DNA from 2 places in the Micromonospora sp. NPDC048871 genome. Region 2 is predicted to be linked to the other one. Evidence: riboswitches for the same ligand, from Rfam matches in the RefSeq annotation. Region 2 holds a riboswitch; the other holds the start of a gene.
The links. Region 2 has a riboswitch for thiamine pyrophosphate ahead of thiE (thiamine phosphate synthase). Riboswitches for the same ligand answer to the same signal wherever they lie in the genome.

Region 1 (10,058 bases), on a different contig from region 2:
AACGGGTCGGCCTGACCACGGTCTACCGGACCCTGCAGAGCATGGCCGACGCAGGCGAGATCGACGTGATGCGCCCGCCGGGCGGCGAGCACCTCTACCGCAGGTGCAGCGAGGGACACCACCACCACCTGGTCTGCCGGGCTTGTGGTCGTACGGTCGAGGTCGCCGGCCCCACCGTGGAGACCTGGGCCGACAAGGTCGCCGCCCAGCACGGCTTCACCGACGTCAGCCACACCCTGGAGATCTTCGGCACCTGCCCCACCTGCACCCCCTGACCCTCCTCCCGGTGGGGTGAGCGTGGCAGGGTGGGCGGCGTGAAGATTTATGCCGATCGCTTTCCGGTGGCGCTGCGACAGTTGCTCACCGATCTGCTCGTCGTCGCCTGGGTGTACGTGACGATTCGTGGGGTTCTGTGGTTGCACGATCTGGTGCAGCGGCTGGCCGTACCGGGACAGAAGCTGGAAGGGGCCGGCGGTGGGCTGGCCGACAACCTGGCCGAGGCCGGTGGGAAGGTCGGCCGGGTGCCGCTGGTGGGCGACGAGTTGACCGCGCCCTTCGAGCGGGCGGCCGAGGCGGCCCGGTCCCTCGCCGAGGCCGGGCAGGACCAGCAGGAACTCGTCGATCAACTGGCTCTGGCGCTGTCCGTCGGGATGGCGATCGTACCGCTCGGGCTGGTGGTGTTCGGGTGGCTGCCGCTGCGGGTGCGCTGGATGCGTCGGGCCGGCTCGGCGGCGGCACTGGCCACCGCACCCGCCGGGCGGGACCTGCTCGCGCTGCGCGCCCTGTCCACCCAGCCGATCCGCCGACTCACCCGCATCGACCCCGACGTGGCGCAGGCGTGGCGGCACGGCGACGAGCAGACCATCACCGCCCTGGCCGCCCTGGAACTACGCCACCTCGGCCTGCGCACCCCCACCACCCCACCGACCTCCTCCCCCACCCGCCCGCGTTGATCAAGAGGTTTGCGGCGCGGATCCTGCCGCAAACCTCTTGATCAACAGGGGCGGGGTCAGTCGTTGGACAGGCCGCTGGGGTCTTCGTCGTCGTCGATGTCGTCGTCGCCCCAGTTGCGGCGGGAGAACGGCAGGATCAGCCAGAAGGTGAGGAACCAGAGGCCGGTGACCGCGCTGAGCAGGAAGGCGATCGGCCGGGCCAGCACGAAGTCCGTGATCAGCAGGACCGAGCTGACCATCGCGATCAGCATCAGGGCCAGGCCACCGGAGGCCATCCGGTGGGCGAACCGGACCAGATCCGGCTTACGTCCCTGGCGGAACAGTGCCCGGTGGAACGCCACCGGCGAGATGATCATCGCGGTGGCGCCGGCCGCCGCGAGCAGGGCGACGATGTAGACGTCCCGCTGGAACGGGGTGGTGTCGTCGAAGCCGTTGCTGAACGGCAGGGTCAACAGGAAGGCGAAGAGGATCTGTACGCCGGTCTGTGCTACCCGCAACTCCTGCAACAGGTCGGCGAAGTTGCGCTGCCATCGCTGCTTCTCGGTTTCCTTGGACACCGCTGACCTCCGGGGGTACGGCACGCCGTCGGCGCGATTCGGCGACGGCGGCAACGCTGATTGCCCCACCGCCCTCGTTCCGAAACCGCCTCCGACAGCAACCGCCCGCCGTACTCAGGCGACGGAACGGACCCGGGTCACGATGGCCTCGGCCAGTCGGGTCGGTACCTGGTCCGGAATCCAGTGGCTGACCCCGGCCAGTTCCACGAACCGGTAGTCCCCACGTACGTGGCTAGCGCAGGCCTCGGCGGCGGTACGCCCGATCGCCACGTCCCGGTCGCTCCACACGAAGGTGGTCGGCACGGTCACCGGGCCGATCGCCGCCAGGTCCGCCTGGGACATCGCCCGGTACCAGTTCAGGGCGGCGGTCAGGGCGCCGGGTTCGCGCATCGGTTCGGCGTACGTGGACACCCGCGCCGGATCCCCGACCCCGCGCAGCATCCCGCGCAGCCCTCGGGCCTTCAGGGCAAGCAGGGTCTTCTCGGCCACCCCGGGCCGACGGAACAGCATCATGTACGCCGAGCGCGCCTTCTGCTGCGAGTCCTCGGCGAGGGCGTACGCCATGGCGGCCGGATGGGGCACGGAGACGGCGGTCAGGGTGCGGACCCGCTCCGGATGCCCGGCGGCCAGCGCCCAGGCGACCACGGCACCCCAGTCGTGCCCCACCACATGGGCGGAGTCGACACCGAGGGCGTCCAGGATGGCGGCCGCGTCGGCTACCAACTCCGCCAGCCGGTACGCCTCCACGGAGGTCGGGCGGGCACCCGGGGAGTAGCCGCGCTGGTTGACCGCGTAGGTGCGCAGAGCGGCCACGTGCAGGGTCGTCGTCACGTCGTTCCACTCGCCCGCGTGCTGCGGGAAACCGTGCAGCAGCAGCACCGGTGCACCGTCCTGCGGGCCACCGGCGACGACGTCGAACCGCAGACCTCGGGCGTCGATGTGCATGAACGGCAGCCTACCGAGGTCGGCGCTCAGTCGTACTGCTGCTTGGGGGTGGGTATCCGCCGCCAGGACTCGACCTGGAGGTACGGGATCTCGGCGTCGTTGACCGGGTCACGACCGATCCGGTCGCTGTACCGGCCGACCACCTCCACCCAGGTGTCGTCCGGCAACCCGACCGGCACCTCGCCGGTGAGCCCGAGCTTGACCGGCCGCCCGTCGGCCGCGCAGCAGGACAGCACCATGCGGGCCAGAATCGGTCGGCCGTCCCCGCCGGTGGTGAGGAAGCCGGTCAACTGCACCCGCCGGTCGCCGATCGAGGCGCCCCGGTCGAACAGGGCCCGCGCCGCGTAGTCCAGGACGCTGACCGGTGCCGGGTCGGCGTCGGGCAGGGGCGGGTAGTCCGACTGTCGCGGGGCGTTCAGGGCGGTGCCGGACTGGCTGGCCGCGTACGAGCCCAGAGCTGGTGGGGCCACCAGCAGCAGGCCGAGCACCGGCAGGATGAGCAGCCAACCCACCCGGGGTTCGTGGTGGGGGTGCCCGTCATGCTCCACGGCGGGATCATCGGCGGCCGGGCGCAGCTCGTACCACAGGGTCATGATCGCGGCGACCACCAGCAGCAGGCCGGCGGCGATCAGGAAGGGTCGCAGCCCTTCCTTGACATAGCGCAGGTAGAGGTCGGTGAGGCTGGCCCGCAGCACCGCCCCGCCGAACAGCAGCAGGAGCACCCCCTGGGCCTGCCGGTTCACAGCAGCACCACCCCGACCCCGGCGGCGACCAGCAGGGCCACCGCGAAGGTGGCCGGGGCGAACCGGAAGGCGAATCGGCGCCCGAAGACACCGGCCTGCATCGAGATCAGCTTGAGGTCGACCATCGGCCCCACCACCAGGAAGACCAGTCGGGAGGTCAGGGAGAACTGGGACAGCGAGGCCGCCACGAAGGCGTCCGCCTCGGAGCAGAGCGACAACAGTACGGCGAGAATCGCCAGCACCAGGACGGACAGCCAGGGGTTGTCGGCGAGGGTCTGCAACCATCGTTCCGGCACCAGGACGTTGATGCTGGCGGCGGCCATCGCACCGAGCACCAGGAAGCCACCGGCCTGGGTGACGTCGTGCCGGACGGCGGCCCAGAAGGCCCGACCCCGGCGGGGGTCCTCCAGCTCCGGTCGGCGCGGCATCCTGATCCACTCGGTGCGACCCAGTCGCAGCCACAGCCAGCCCATCACCATGGCCACCACGAGGCTGGCCAGGCCTCGGGCGAGGACCATCTCGGGGTTGTTCGGGAAGGCGACCGCGGTGGCGGTCAGCACGATCGGGTTGACCGCCGGTGCGGCCAGCAGGAAGGCCAGGGCGGCGGCCGGGGTGACCCCCCGGCGGATCAGGGAACCGGCGATCGGTACGGAGCCGCACTCGCAGCCGGGCAGCACCACCCCGGCCGCGCTGGCCGCCGGTACCGCCAGGGCCGGGTGTCGGGGCAGCGCCCGGGCCCAGAACGACCGGGGTACGAAGACCGCGATCACGGCCGAGAGCAGCACTCCGAAGACCAGAAAGGGCACCGCCTGCACCATGATCGAGACGAACACGGTGGTCCAGGTCTGCAGGCGCGGATCGTCCAACGCCCCGGCCAGCGGATCACGGAAGATGACCAGCAGGATCAGCAGCCCGGCCAGCACCTCCACGGAGCCGACCCGGTCACCGACCCATCGCCGCAGCACCCCACTGCCCGGCTGAGGCACGGGGTCGGTGGCGGTGCCGGTCGGACCGTTCTGCGGTTCGTCGACCGGTACGGCTTGATTCGTGTCTGTGCTCACCCTGCCGTCTCTTCACCCCGATGGTTCGGCGGGCTGAGAGTACCGGCCGGGGACGGTGAGGTCGATGGATGTCGGCCAAACGGGGGGATCCGCCGGGTGGGCGTACCCCCTTGGCGACCTCGACCGGGCCGCACCCGGCCCGACCTGCTAGATCACGTTGCCTGTTGATCTTTAAAGGTGTTAGCGTCGGCGAGACAACTTCACCTCCGACAGGGGAGCGCACAGCGCTGAGAGTGCGGGTTCGCCCGCAGACCCTCCGTACCTGATCTGGGTAATGCCAGCGCAGGGAGTTCGGTCCACCTCCTGCCCGCCACGGCCCGGTGCCGTCGGGCGCGGCGTGCGTCTTACCTGGTTCGACACTGGACTGGGAGCAATCATGAGCCAACCGACCACCAACCGGTGGCGCACCATCGACATCGTCGTGGCCGCAGTGATCGCGGTCGCCTTCGGCGTGATCTTCTGGGCCTGGGGCGCGGTCTGGCGGGTCGCGGACCCCGCCTTCGCCTTCTTCCCGGCCAGCCAGGCCATCATGTACGGGGTCTGGCTGGTCCCGGCGGTGCTCGGCGGGCTGGTGATCCGTAAGCCGGGTGCCGCGCTGTTCTGCGAGGCGGTCGCGGCTACGGTCTCCGCACTGCTGGGCTCGGAGTGGGGCGGTGTCACCATCGTCCAGGGTCTGATCCAGGGTCTCGGTGCGGAACTCGCCTTCGCCGCCTTCCGGTACCGCTCCTTCCGGCTGCCGACCGCACTGCTGGCCGGCGCGCTGACCGGTCTGGGTGCCGCCCTGTTCGACTTCTTCGTCTGGAACACCGCGTACGAGCTGGGCAGCTACCGGATCCCGTACGCGCTGCTCACCGTGGTCAGCGCCACCGTGGTAGCCGGCGCCGGCGGCTACGCCCTCACCAAGGCGCTCGCCGGCACCGGCGTCCTGGACCGCTTCCCCGCCGGCCGCAACCGCCCCCTCGTCTAACACCACCCTTCACTCCTGTTGATCAAGAGGTTTGCGTCTGGCGAGCCGCGATTCCAGACGCAAACTTCTTGATCACCGCAACGATCGGGGGTGGGGGTTGGGAAGCAGTGAGGGGAGGAGAGGAGTGGTGGGGGTGGGTGGGGTTTGGGTGCGGGGGTTTGGGTGGCGGCATGCGGGGCGGCGGGCCTGGGCCCTGCGGGGGGTGGACCTGCGGGTGCGGCGGGGCGAGCGGGTGTTGCTGCTCGGGCCCTCCGGGGCGGGCAAGAGCACTCTGCTGGCGGCGCTGGCGGGGCTGCTGCCGGAGGACTCCGGTGAGCAGGAGGGCACCATCGAGATCGACGGTCGCCCCCCGACCGAGACCCGGGAACGGGTCGGCATCGTCTTCCAGGATCCGCAGTCCCAACTCGTCATGGCCCGCAGCGGCGACGATGTGGCGTTCGGGCTGGAGAACCGGGGGGTACCGGCGGCCCAGATCTGGCCCCGGGTGGACGAGGCGCTGCACCGGGTCGGGTTCCCGTACCACCGGGACCGCCCCACCGCGGCACTCTCCGGCGGCGAACAGCAGCGGCTGGCCCTGGCCGGGGCCCTAGCACTCCGCCCCGACCTGCTGCTGCTCGACGAGCCCACCGCCAACCTCGACCCGGCCGGGGCGGACCTGGTCCGCACCGCGATCGCCCGCGCGGTCGGCGGCGACACCACCCTGATCCTGGTCGAGCACCGGATCTCCGACGCCCTGCCCCTGGTGGACCGGGTGGTGGTACTCGAACCCGGCGGCGGGGTGCGGGCCGACGGCCCACCGGATCAGGTCTTCGCCGCCCACGGGGACGCCCTGGCCGCCGAGGGGGTCTGGGTGCCGGGCCGCCAGCTTCCCCCGCGCCAGGCCACCACCCCGGCCGGCGAGGTGTTACTCACCGCCGACGGGCTCGGCCAGCCGCCCCGGCTGGCCTCCACCGATCTGACCGTACGCGCAGGTGAGGCGCTGGCCGTGCTCGGTCCCAACGGTGCCGGCAAGTCCACCCTGGCGTTGCTGCTCGGCGGACTGGGCAAGCCGGGTACCGGACGGCTGTCGGCCAGCGCGGAGCTGGCCGGGGCGGACGCCCACCGGCCACCGCACCGCTGGCGCGCACCGGCACTGGCCCGCCGGATCGGCTCGGTGTTCCAGGATCCGGAGCACCAGTTCGTCACCAGTACGGTCTTCGACGAACTGGCCCTGGGCCCCCGGCGTACCGGTGCCGGCGAGGCGACGATCCGCGACCGGGTGGACGAGTTGCTGCACCGGCTGCGGTTGGACAAGCTGGCCGGGGCCAACCCGTACACCCTCTCCGGTGGCGAGGCGCGGCGGCTGAGTGTGGCGACCGCGCTGGCCACCGCGCCCCGGCTGTTGATCTGCGACGAGCCCACCTTCGGGCAGGACCGGCGGACCTGGCGGGAGTTGGTGGACCTCTTCGCACAGCTGCGCGACGGCGGCCACGGCCTGGTGACGGTCACCCACGACGCCGACTTCGTCGCCGCACTGGCCGACCGCACCCTGACGCTGCAGCCGACTGGCGAGACCCGGCGGGCGGCGGAGGATCGATGATCGACCTTGAACCGGTCGCCCGGCCGGACGCCCCGCTGGCCCGCCGCAATCCGGTGGCCAAGCTGGCCGCGGCGCTGCTGTTCGCGTTCCCGCTGCTGGCGACGCTGGATCCGGTGACACCGGCGATCGCCCTGGCGGTGGAATTGGCGGTACTGCCGTTGTTCGGGGTGCGTTACCGGGTGCTGTTCCGCCGGGCCTGGCCGTTGTTGATCGCCGCTGGTGGGGTACTGGTGGCGCTGGTGCTGTTCGCCGCTGACCGGTCGGGCCGGGTACTGCTCGACGCCGGACCGGTCATGGTCACCTCCTCGGTGCTGTTCACCGCCCTCGGCCTGGTGCTGCGCCTGTTCGCGGTAGCCCTGCCCGGAGTGATCGTCTTCGCCACCACCGATCCGACCGAGCTGGCCGACGCACTGGTGCAGAACGCGAAGGCCCCGGCCCGGTTCGCCATCGGCGCGCTGGCCGCCTTCCGGCTGTTGCCGCTGCTCGGTCAGGAATGGCAGATGATCGTCATGGCCCGCCGGGCCCGGGGTGTGGAGGCCGGACTCAACCCGGTGGCCAAGCTGCGGCTGTTCATGTCGACCGCGTTCACCCTGCTGGTCGGGGCGATCCGCCGGGGCACCCGGCTGGCGGTCGCCATGGACGCCCGGGGTTTCGACTCCACCGCCCCGCGCACCTTCGCCCGCCGTCAAGCCTTCGGCACCGCCGACTGGCTGCTGCTCATCTGCGCCCCCGCCCTGGCCGCCGCCGCCCTCACCATCAGCATCACCCTAGGCACCTTCACCCCCCTGACCCCCTGACCCACTCCTCCCACACCCCGCCCCGCCCCCGCCCCGCCGATCATGCAGTTTTTGTCCCCGCATAAGGGATATTCTTCGCGCAATGGCGACCGAAACTGCATGATCGACGAGGCAGGGGGCGGGTGAGGCGAGCCTGGTGGGGTGCGGGGTGCGACCACATGGTGACCAGGGGTGGGGGTTGACGCGGGTGGCCATCGAAGCGCGCTACGGTCGCAGCACTACTGACAGACGCGGAAGGTGGCGACGAGGATGGCGGATCGGGCTACGGCGCAGATCGGTGTGACCGGGCTGGCGGTGATGGGTCGAAATCTGGCCCGCAACCTGGCCCGCAACGGGTTCACCGTGGCGTTGCACAACCGCTCGCCGGAGCGGACCCGGTCGCTGGTGGCCGAGCACGGCGACGAGGGCACCTTCGTCCCGACGGAGTCCCTTGCGGACTTCGTCGCCGCGCTGGAACGCCCCCGCGCCGTGATCATCATGGTCAAGGCGGGCGGCCCCACCGACGCGGTGATCGACGAACTGGTGCCGCTGCTCGAAGAGGGCGACATCATCATCGACTGCGGCAACGCGCACTTCGCGGACACCCGTCGGCGGGAGGAGGCGCTGCGGGCCAAGGGGCTGCACTTCGTCGGCACCGGGGTCTCCGGTGGCGAGGAGGGTGCCCTGTGGGGGCCCAGCATCATGCCGGGTGGCTCCGCCGAGTCGTACCGGAAGCTGGGGCCGATCTTCGAGAAGATCGCCGCGCAGGTCGACGGTGAGCCGTGCTGCCAGCACGTCGGGCCGGACGGCGCCGGGCACTTCGTCAAGATGGTCCACAACGGCATCGAGTACGCCGACATGCAGCTCATCGCCGAGGCGTACGACCTGCTGCGGGCCGGGCTGGGCGCGACGCCGTCGGAACTCGCGGAGATCTTCCGGGAGTGGAACACCGGCGAGCTGGAGTCGTTCCTGATCGAGATCACCGCCGACGTGCTGGCCCACACCGACGCCGCCACCGGCGAGGCCTTCGTGGACATCGTGCAGGACCGGGCCGAGCAGAAGGGCACCGGCCGGTGGACCGTCCAGATCGCCCTCGACCTGGGCATCCCGATCACCGGCATCGCCGAGGCGACGTTCGCCCGGTCGCTGTCCGGGCACGTCGGGCAGCGCGAGGCCGCCCTCCGGGCCTTCCCCGGCAGCGGGGAGAAGCTCCAGGTCAGTGACCGCGAGGCGTTCATCGAGGACGTACGCCGGGCCCTGCTGGCCTCGAAGATCGTCGCGTACGCCCAGGGCTTCGATCAGATCCGCGCCGGCAGCGCCGAGTACGACTGGAACATCGACCTCGGCGGCACCGCCCGCATCTGGCGGGGCGGCTGCATCATCCGGGCCCGCTTCCTGGACCGGATCAAGCAGGCGTACGACGAGCAGCCGGACCTGCCCACCCTGCTGGTGGCGCCGTGGTTCGCCGACACCGTGCGCGACGGGGTGCCGAGTTGGCGGCGGGTGGTGGCCGAGGCGGCCCAGGCCGGGGTCCCGACCCCCGCCTTCGCCTCCTCCCTGGCCTACTTCGACGCGCTGCGCGCCGAGCGGCTACCGGCCGCCCTGATCCAGGGCCTGCGGGACAACTTCGGGGCGCACACCTACCGCCGGGTGGACCGCGAGGGGTCCTTCCACACCCTGTGGGCCACCCCGGACCGCGCCGAGGTCGAAGCCTGAGGCCACCCGAGTGAACACCGACGCGCCCTGTCCCGAATGAGCGGGGCAGGGCGCGTCGGGTTACCGGATCAGAAGAAGCGGCGACGCCGGGCCTTCTGGGGGCGCAGCAGGTCGGCTCCCCGGGTGAGCATGCGGCTGGCCCCGGAAGGACCGCGTCGCGACTCCAGAGAGTGGCTGAGTCGGCGAGCACCTGCGGCCGCCAACGGAACCGCCACGGCCATCACCGCCCACTGGGCTACACGCTTGCGCATCATGTGGGTTCACCTCCGTCAGTGGCTGCTGTCAGGGGTGGTACCCAGACCCGGCGGACACTATGCGTTCAGGTGGTCGGCGCCACCGGGTTGGGTAGCGCCCCACCGAAGCGACGGTCCCGCTGGGCGTACAGCTCGCAGGCGTACCACAGATGGCGGCGGTCGAAGTCCGGCCAGAGGGTGTCCAGGAAGACCAGTTCGGCGTACGCGCTCTGCCAGAGCAGGAAGTTCGAGGTGCGCTGCTCCCCGGAGGGCCGCAGGAACAGGTCCACCTCGGGCACCTCGGGGTGGTAGAGGTACCGCCCGATGGTCTTCTCGGTGACCTTCGCCGGGTCCAGTCGGCCGGCGGCCACATCCCGGGCGATCGCGGCGGCGGCGTCGGCGATCTCGGCCTGCCCGCCGTAGTTGACACAGAACTGGAGGGTCAGGGTGGAGTTGCCCCGGGACATCTCCTCCGCGGTCTGCAACTCGGTGATCACGCTCTTCCACAGCCGCCCGGCCCGACCGGAC
Region 2 (10,058 bases):
CGTGCCGGTGGTGACCGGTGGCCGCCAGCACCTGCGGGCGGTCGGGCAGCGGCCCCAGGATCGGGGCGTTGTCCGGGGTGCCGGGGCGCAGCCCGGCGATCGTCTCCACCAGGTCGTACTCGGCCAGTTCGGGCAGCAGGTCGATTGCGGCCCGCAGCAGCCGCAGCACCGCACCGGCGGAGACCGCCAGGTCGGAGCGTTCCTCGACGGTGGCACCGACCACGACCTCACCGCACTCGCGCGGGACCAGGTAGACGTGCTCGCCGTCGGCGTACCCCCGGATGACGTGCCGGAAGCCCGGCGGGCCGCCATCCGGGGTACGCAGCCGCAGCACCTGGCCCTTCACCGGGCGGACCGGCAGCCCGGTCAGGGCGGCGGTGCCGCAGCCGGCGGCGACCACGGTCACCTCGGCGGACACCTCGGACAGTCGCCCCACCGGCTCGGTGACCAGCACCGCGCCGGCCCGCTCGGCGGCCAGCCGCAGCGCCGGTACCAGCCGACGCGGATCGACCTGGTGATCGGTGGCGGCGAGGGCACCCCCGCGAACCCGGGGGGCCAGCGCCGGTTCATGCTCGCGCAACTGGGAGGGCCGCAGCGGGGTCACCGGCAGACCCAGACCCTGCTGGTACGCCCACAGCCGCCGCGCCTCGGCCAGGTCGTCGGCGGTCAGCCCGACCATCAGGGTGCCCTCGGTCCGGTACCCGATGTCCAGGCCGCTGGCCTCGGTCAGCTCGGCGGCGAAGGCCGGCCAGCGTCGAGCGGACTCGGTGAGCAGCCCGGTCAGTTCGTGTTCACCGAAGTACGCCTCCGCCACCGGCGCCAGCATCCCGGCGGCCACCTGGGAGGCTCCCGACCCTGGAGCCGGATCGTGCACCACGACCCGCAGCCCCCGGGCCGCGCACCGCCAGGCGATCGCCAACCCGATCGGCCCCGCCCCCACCACCGCCACCTGCGGTGCAAGGAAGGGCCCCCGCTTAACGTCTCCGGTATAGGAAGGGCCCCTGCTTAACACGTCAGCGCCCTGACCAGGTCGGCTGCGGCGTGGGCGGGATCGGCGGCTGCGGAGAGCGCGCCGACCACCGCCACCCCGTACACGCCGGCGGCCCGTAACCCGGGTACGTCCGCCGCCGTCACTCCCCCGATGGCGATCACCGGCACGGCGACCGCCTCGACCACCGCCCGGACGCCGGCCACCCCGATCGCCGGGGGCAGGCCGTCCTTCGTGGTGGTGGCGTGGCAGGGGCCCACGCCCAGATAGCTGGCTCCGGCGGCGACCGCCTCGGCGGCGGAAACCGGCTCCCGGGCGGTGGCGCCCAGCACCGCCTGCGGGCCGAGCACCTGCCGGGCCGCCGCCACCGGCAGGTCCTCCGCGCCGACATGACCGCCGGCGGCCCCCGCCGCCAACGCCACATGCAGGCGGTCGTTGACCAGGCAGGTGACGCCGTACGGCCGGCAGCGGGCGAGCACCCGGCAGGTCAGCTCGTACGCCTCCCGGTCGGTGACGGCGTCCTCGGCCCGGACCTGGACCACCAGCTCGGGGTGGGCCACCGGCAGGACGGCCGCGAGCACGGCCAGCGCATCCCGCCCCGGTCGGGTGTCGGTGATCAGATGCAGTCGTCCGAGGGACGGCACGGCAACACTCCTCCCTGCGCCGGCATTACCCGGATCAGGTTCGACGGTCGGGGGCTGGCAGCCCCCCTCTCAGCCCGGTACACCGGGCTCCCGTGGGTTCGTTGGGTGTCACCGTACGTCGTTTCGGCTGCGCCGCCAACCCCCGGACCTGCCCCGGCCGACCCCGCGAGCTGGCCGGACTCGACCGTCTTGCCCTCGACCGGCGACCACAAGGGACCCGGATATGCAGTGACTCATGCCAATTGAAGGACGCCTCGTTACCAATCTGTTACATCAATGAGTCTTGCCCGAAACCGATCGATCAAAGGAAATTTGATTGATCGGCTCAGTTCCTCGGCAGCCAGACCCTCACCGTCAGGTACGAGCACTCGGACCGACCCGGAGTAGCCACCGACGTCCGCTCCGACCCGTCCTACACGGAAAGAGGAGATCTTCGTGCCCCGACTCAGCCGCGGGCGAGCAACGCTCGACCCGTTAGCCGTGGCGCTACTCGCCCTGGCACTCGTTCTGACCGCCGCGCCGTTCCCGATCGCCCGCCCCACAGCCGCCCAGGCCGCCGGCCGTACCACCACCCAGGCCGCCGCCCCCACCACCGCTCAGGCCGCGGCGGCGGAGCCGTTCTCCGTCCTGGTGTTCTCCAAGACCGCCGGGTTCCGCCACGACTCGATTCCCGCCGGCATCCGGGCCATCCAACAGCTCGGCACCGCGAACAACTTCACCGTCGTCACCACTGAGGACGGTGCCGCCTTCACCGACACCAACCTGGCCAGGTTCAAGGCGGTCATCTGGTTGTCGACCACCGGTGACGTGCTCAACGCCACTCAGCAGTCGGCCTTCGAGCGCTACATCCGGGCCGGTGGCGGATACGTCGGGGTGCACGCCGCCTCCGACACCGAGTACGACTGGGCCTGGTACGGCCAACTGGTCGGGGCCTACTTCAACAGCCACCCGGCCAACCAGACCGCCACCGTGAAGGTCGAGGACACCACCCACGAGTCGACCCGGCACCTGCCGGACCGGTGGTCCCGCTTCGACGAGTGGTACAACTTCCGCACCAACCCCCGCGCCCGTCAGGTGCAGGTGCTGGCCTCGCTGGACGAGCGCAGCTACAGCCCGGGCAGCGGAGCGATGGGGCACGACCACCCGATCGCCTGGTGCCAGAACTACGACGGTGGCCGGTCCTGGTACACCGGTGGCGGGCACACCCAGGAGTCCTTCGCCAACGCCGAGTTCCTCCAGCACCTGCTCGGCGGCATCCAGACCGCGGCCGGGGTGGTGCACGCCGACTGCGGCGCCGGTCGGGCCGCCAACTTCGAGAAGGTGACGCTGGACAGCAACACCAGCAACCCGATGGAGCTGGACATCGCCGAGGACGGGCGGGTCTTCTACATCGAGCGCGACGGCCGGGTCCAGATCATCAAGCCGGACACCGGGCAGACCGTCACCGCCCTGCGGCTGAGTGTCTTCGCCGGCAACGAGGACGGCCTGCTGGGCATCCGCCTCGACCCCAACTTCAGCAGCAACGGGTGGATCTGGCTCTACTACGCCCCGAGCGCGGGCGGGTCCCGCAACTACCTGTCCCGGTTCACCGTCACCGGTGACACGATCAGCGCGTCCAGCGAACGGGTCGTCCTGGAGGTGCCCACCCAGCGCAACACCTGCTGCCACATGGGCGGGACGATGACCTTCGACTCGGCCGGCAACCTGTACCTGGCCACCGGGGACAACACCAACCCCTTCGAGTCCAGCGGATACAGCCCCTTGGACGAGCGCTCCGGGCGCGCGGACTACGACGCCCAGCGTACCGCCGGCAACACCAACGACCTGCGCGGCAAGGTGCTGCGGATCCGGCCCCAGGCCGACGGGACGTACACCATCCCGAGCGGGAACCTGTTCGCCCCGGGCACCGCCCGGACCCGTCCGGAGATCTACGCGATGGGGCTGCGCAACCCCTTCCGGATCGGCATCGACCCGGTGACCAATGTGCTCTACGTCGCCGACTACGGCCCGGACGCCACCACCACCAACGCCAACCGGGGCCCGGAGGGCCTGGTGGAGTGGAACATCGTCGACCGGCCGGGCAACTTCGGCTGGCCGTACTGCCACGGCAACAACCAGGCGTACAACGACTACCAGTTCCCGTCCGGGCCGAGCGGGGCCAAGTTCAACTGCTCCGCGCCGGTGAACAACTCCCCCAACAACACCGGTCTGACCAACCTGCCGGCGGCCATCCCGGCCACGGTGGACTACGGCTACGGCGGCGACAGCCGCTTCCCGGAGATCGGCGGCGGCGGAGCGCCCATGGCCGGCCCGGTCTACCGGTTCGACCCGACCATCTCGTCGCGCCGCCAGTGGCCGGCCTACTTCGACGGTAAGTCGATCTTCGGCGAGTGGAACCAGTCGCGGATGTACACCATGCAGGTCAGCCGGGACGGCAAGACCCTCGTGGACATCAACCGGATCCTCGACCAGATGACCTTCGTCCGGCCGATGGACATGGAGTTCGGCCCCGACGGCGCGTTGTACCTGATCGAGTGGGGTAGCGGCTTCGGCGGCGACAACGACAACTCCGGGGTCTACCGGATCGACTACACCGCCGGGGCCCGTGCCCCGATCGCGGTGGCCGCGGCGACCCCCACCTCGGGGGCTCCCCCGCTGGCGGTCACCTTCTCCAGCGCCGGTTCCCGCGACCCGGACGGTGGCACCCTCACCTACGCCTGGACCTTCGGTGACGGTGGCACCTCCACCCAGGCCAACCCGACCCACACGTACACCCGGTCCGGCAGCTACACCGCGCAGTTGCGGGTGACCAACCCGGCGGGCCGCAGCGCGGTGGCGAACGTGCCGATCACGGTCGGCAACACCGCCCCGACCGTCACCATCGAGTTCCCCCCGGACGGCGGCTTCTTCTCCTGGGGTGACCAGGTCGCGTACACCATCCGGGTGACCGACCCGGAGGACGGCACGATCGACTGCGACGAGGTCGAACTCCAGGTGCTGCTGGGCCACGACGAGCACGCCCATCCCCTGGAGCGGCACACCGGCTGCACCGGCACGGTGCAGACCCAGCTGGCCGACGGTCACGGGGCGGACGCGAACGTCTTCACCGTGCTGGAGGCGACCTACACCGACCGGGGTGGTTCCGACGGAGCCGAGCCGCAGACCGGCCGGGCCCTGAAGATCCTCCAGCCCAAGCGCAAGGAGGCCGAGTACTTCTCGGCCACCGGCCGGGTGGCCGGTGCCACCGGGGGCGGCACCGCCGGGGTGGAGAAGGAGACCACCGGTGACACCGCCGGCGGTGGGCAGAACATCGGCTTCATCGAGGACGGCGACTGGTGGTCGGTCAGCCCGGCCAGCCTGACCGGGGTCACCTCGATCCAGTTCCGGGTAGCCTCGGCTACCTCCGGTGGCCGGATCGAGGTCCGGGCCGGGGCCGCCGACGGTCCCCTGATCACCACTGCCACGGTGGCAGGCACCGAGGGCTGGCAGACCTACACCGACGTCACCGCGCAGATACCCAACGGCGCCTCCTCGGAGGGCGGGCTGTACTTCGTCGCCCGGGACCCCAACCGGGGCACCGGAACCCTGTTCAACGTCAACTGGATGAACTTCGTCGGCCCTGGGGTCAGCGGCAACGCCCCACCGACGGTCACCGCCACGGCCACCCCGACCAGCGGGACCGCGCCACTGGCCGTGACCTTCACCGGTACGGCGTCCGACCCGGACGGGGACACCCCGCTGACGTACGCCTGGGACTTCGGCGACGGTGGCACGGCGACCACCCTCAACGCCACCCACACCTACACCACGGCGGGCAACTACACCGCCACCCTGACGGTCACCGACAGTCGGGGTGCCCGGGGCCAGGCCACCGTGCAGATCCGGGTCGACGGGCCCGGGGGCAATGAGCCCTGCCAGGTGGAGCAGGGGCCCCAACGGTCGGACGAGTTCACCGGCACCGCGCTGGATCGCCAGCGGTGGACCAGTGTGGTGCGGGACAGCCAGGGGTACTCGCTGACCGGGGGTGCCCTGCGCCTGCCCACCGCGGCGGGTGACCTGTACGGCACCCGCAACGACGCGACCAACCTGGTGCTCCAGCCCGCGCCCAGCGGGGCCTGGCAGGCGACCACCCGGGTCACCGTCGCGGCCCGGGCCGACTACCAGCAGGCCGGCCTGATCCTGTACGGCAACGACGACAACTACGCCAAGCTGGACCTGGTCTACGGCGGCAACCGCAAGGTGGAGTTCATCCGGGAGAGTGCCGGCACCCCGCGCAACGAAAGCGCGGACGCCACGGCCGCTCCCACCGGCGACACCATCCACCTGCGACTGACCAGTGACGGGACGAACCTGACCGCGGCCTACTCGACCGACGGGCAGACCTTCACCCCGGTGGGTCGGTCCGCTGCCCTGGCCGGGATCACCAACCCCCGGATCGGTCTGTTCGCCCTCAACGGCGGCACCACCGCCCCGGTCCTGAACGCGGACTTCGACTGGTTCCGGATCACCCCGGAGGCCACGACGGGTACGAGCGCCACACCCTCGGACGAGTTCACCGGCAGCACCCTGGAGAAGTGCCGGTGGAACGCCATCGTGCGGGAGGAGGCGACCCGGTACCGGGTGACCGACGGTGCGCTGCGCATCGATGTACCCAACGGTGACATCTACGGCACCAGCAACACCGGGCCGACGAACTTCATCCTGCAGAACAGTCCGGCCGGGAACTGGACGATCCAGACCCGGGTCGACGGCAGCCTGTTCAACGAGCAGTACCAGCAGGCGGGTCTGCTGGTGTACGCCGACGACGACAACTACCTGAAGTTCGACTACGTCACGGACAACGCGGCCGGTCAGACGATCTCGCGACGGATCGAGTTCCGTAGTGAGGTCGGCGGGGTGGTGCAGAGCACCCAACCCCAGGCCACCGGGCTGACCCAGGGGATCTGGCACCTGCGCCTGTCCCGCAGCGGCAGCACCTACACCGCCGCCTACTCGGCGGACGGAACGAGTTGGACCAGCCTGGGCTCCCTGACCAGCACCGCGGTCGGGACCACCCCGAAGGTGGGGCTGTTCACCCTGGGGGCCAACCAGACCGCCTCGAAGACGGCCGCCTTCGACTACTTCCGGCTGACGCCGGGCTAGTCGACCGATCGGAGCCGGCCCGCACCTGGAGGGGTGCGGGCCGGTTCCCGTCCCGAGGTGCCGGGCCGACCTCCAAAGGCCCGAGACCGGACGTACGACTTAGCGGGTGATACCGGGAAATGTCACCCTCCGTTACCGAACCGTTATTCATCGAAACCTTGCCAAGTACTCATAGAGTGGAAGTAATTTGTTCAACGGCTCAACATAATGCTGGAACGGACGCCCCGGCAGGCGACCGATCCGGCTCCACCTGGGACGGTCTTCGGCGAACCGGCCCCGCGACCCCTGTCCGTCAGGACCAAGGAGACCGGAGTGTCCCGACCACACCGTGCCCGCGCACCCATAACCGCCGCCTTGATGAGTCTCGGCCTCGCCGTGACCACGCTCGTCGGCGGACCCGCGCAGGCCGCCCCCACCACCACCAAGACAGCACCCCTGGCGCAGACCGCACCGGCGCCGGCCCCAGCACCACAGGCCGCCGCCGACGACTTCTCGGTCCTGGTCTTCTCCAAGACCGCCGGCTTCCGGCACGACTCGATTCCGACCGGCATCGCCGCGATCCAGCAACTGGGTGCCACCCACGGCTTCACCGTGGAGACCACCGAGGACAGCGCCTCCTTCACCGACGCGAACCTGGCCCGCTACCGGGCGGTGATCTGGCTCTCCACCACCGGTGACGTGCTCAACGCCGAACAGCAGGAGGCCTTCGAGCGCTACATCCAGACCGGTGGCGGCTACGTCGGCGTGCACGCCGCCTCCGACACCGAGTACAACTGGCCCTGGTACGGCGAGCTGGTGGGGGCGTACTTCGCCAACCACCCGGCCAACCAGACGGCCACCGTCAAGGTGGAGGACCCGGCGCACGAGTCCACCGCCCACCTGCCGGAGCGCTGGTCCCGGTACGACGAGTGGTACAACTTCCGCACCAACCCGCGCGGCAAGGTGCACGTGCTGGCCACCCTGGACGAGCGCAGCTACTCCCCGGGCACGGGGGCGATGGGTCACGACCACCCGATCGCCTGGTGCCGGGACTACGACGGCGGCCGGACCTGGTACACCGGTGGCGGTCACACCCGCGAGTCGTACGCCGAGCCGGAGTTCCTCCAGCACCTGCTCGGTGGCATCCGGACCGCGGCCGGGGTCAGCGGCGCCGACTGCCGCGCCTCGCTGACCTCCAGCTTCGAGAAGGTGACGCTGGACAGCAACACCAGCAACCCGATGGAGCTGGACATCGCGGCCGACGGCCGGGTCTTCTACATCGAGCGCGACGGCCGGGTCCAGATCATCAAGCCGGACACCGGGCAGACCGTCACCGCGATCGACCTCGACGTCTTCACCGGCAACGAGGACGGCCTGATCGGCATCCGGCTGGACCCGAACTTCGCCACCAACAACTGGGTGTACCTCTACTACGCCCCGAACGACGGGGTCGCCCGTAACCTGCTGTCCCGATTCACGGTCACCGGCGACACGATCGACCCGGCCAGCGAGAAGCAGGTGCTGCAGGTCGACACCCAGCGCAACACCTGCTGCCACGCGGGCGGGACGATGGTCTTCGACTCGGCCGGCAACCTGTACCTGGCCACCGGGGACAACACCAACCCGTTCTCCTCGGACGCGTACACCCCGATCGACGAGCGGCCCGGCCGCGCCGACTACGACGCGCAGCGCACCTCCGGCAACACCAACGACCTGCGCGGCAAGGTGATCCGGATCCACCCGGAGGACGACGGGACGTACACCATCCCGGAGGGCAACCTGTTCGCGCCGGGCACGGAGAAGACCCGCCCCGAGATCTACGCGATGGGCTTCCGTAACCCCTTCCGGATCGGTATCGACCTGGAAACGGACGTGCTGTACGTGGCCGACTACGGGCCGGACGCCGCCTCCGCCAACCCCAACCGGGGCCCGGAGGGCCTGGTCGAGTGGAACATCGTCGACCAGCCCGGCAACTTCGGCTGGCCGTACTGCCACGGCGCGAACCGGGCGTACAACGACTACCAGTTCCCGTCCGGGCCCAGCGGGGCCAAGTTCGACTGCGCCAACCTGGTCAACGACTCCCCGAACAACACCGGTCTGACCAACCTGCCGCCGGCCGTCTCGGCCACGGTCGACTACGGCTACGCGGCCAACCCGCTGTTCCCCGAGATCGGTGGCGGTGGCGCCCCGATGGGCGGCCCGGTCTACCGGTACGACGCCGACCTCGTCTCCGACCGCAAGTGGCCGGCGTACTACGACGGCAAGGCGCTGCTCGGTGAGTGGAACCAGTCGCGGATGTACACCATGCAGGTCACCTCGGACGGCAAGTCCCTGGTGGACATCAACCGTCTGCTGGACGGGATGAGCTTCATCCGGCCGATGGATTTCGAGTTCGGTCCCGACGGCGCGCTCTACATGATCGAGTGGGGTAGCGGCTTCGGCGGCAACAACGACAACTCCGGGGTCTACCGCATCGACTACATCGCCGGTGACCGGGCCCCGATCGCGGTGGCCAACGCCGACCCCACCTCCGGCCCGGCCCCGCTGACGGTCAGCTTCTCCAGCGCCGGCTCCCGTGACCCGGACGGCGGAGCCCTGACCTACGCCTGGAACTTCGGCGACGGCAACAGCTCCGAGGAGGCCAACCCCACCCACACGTACGCCTCGGCGGGCAACTACACCGCCCAGCTCACCGTGACCAACCCCAAGGGGCGTACCGCGGTGGCGAACGTGCCGGTCACGGTCGGCAACACCGTACCGACGGTCACCATCGAGTTCCCGCCGGACGGCGGCTTCTTCGACTGGGGTGACCAGGTCAAGTACACCATCAAGGTGACCGACCCCGAGGACGGGGAGATCGACTGCGACGAGGTCGAACTCCAGGTGCTGCTGGGTCACGACGAGCACGCCCACCCGCTGGAGCAGCACACCGGCTGCGAGGGTGTGGTGCAGACCCAGCTCGCCGCCGGACACGGCGCCGAGGCGAACGTGTTCACCGTGCTGGAGGCCACCTACACCGACCAGGGCGGCTCCGGTGGAGCCAGCCCGCTGACCGGCCGCTCCCTGCAGATCCTGCAGCCCAAGCGCAAGCAGGCCGAGTACTACTCCAACACCGGTCGGCTGGCCGACGGCACCGGCGGCGGCGACCCGGGAGTGGTCCGGGAGGCCGCCGGGGACACCGCGGGCGGCGGCGAGAACATCGGCTTCATCGAGGACGGCGACTGGTGGTCGGTCGAGCCGGCCAGCCTGACCGGCATCGAGTCGATCCGGTTCCGGGTGGCCTCGGCCGCTTCCGGGGGTCGGAT

Region 1: another riboswitch for thiamine pyrophosphate. It lies ahead of ACGFIK_RS24765 (ECF transporter S component); the one in region 2 lies ahead of thiE (thiamine phosphate synthase).

Annotation. Positions count from the first base shown of each region.
Region 1 covers NZ_JBICUM010000015.1:20,214-30,271, forward strand. The annotation lists gene ACGFIK_RS24735 (Fur family transcriptional regulator) at 1-275, shown strand, start outside; gene ACGFIK_RS24740 (hypothetical protein) at 315-953, shown strand; gene ACGFIK_RS24745 (DUF6328 family protein) at 1,010-1,510, opposite strand; gene ACGFIK_RS24750 (alpha/beta hydrolase) at 1,625-2,455, opposite strand; gene ACGFIK_RS24755 (TIGR03943 family putative permease subunit) at 2,482-3,198, opposite strand; gene ACGFIK_RS24760 (permease) at 3,195-4,184, opposite strand; TPP riboswitch at 4,461-4,566, shown strand; gene ACGFIK_RS24765 (ECF transporter S component) at 4,636-5,226, shown strand; gene ACGFIK_RS24770 (ABC transporter ATP-binding protein) at 5,360-6,805, shown strand; gene ACGFIK_RS24775 (energy-coupling factor transporter transmembrane component T) at 6,802-7,602, shown strand; gene gndA (NADP-dependent phosphogluconate dehydrogenase) at 7,852-9,297, shown strand; gene ACGFIK_RS24785 (hypothetical protein) at 9,366-9,551, opposite strand; gene ACGFIK_RS24790 (isoprenyl transferase) at 9,617-10,058, opposite strand, start outside.
Region 2 covers NZ_JBICUM010000009.1:143,973-154,030, forward strand. The annotation lists gene thiO (glycine oxidase ThiO) at 1-1,012, opposite strand, end outside; gene thiE (thiamine phosphate synthase) at 1,006-1,632, opposite strand; TPP riboswitch at 1,627-1,736, opposite strand; gene ACGFIK_RS20340 (ThuA domain-containing protein) at 2,113-6,774, shown strand; gene ACGFIK_RS20345 (ThuA domain-containing protein) at 7,132-10,058, shown strand, end outside.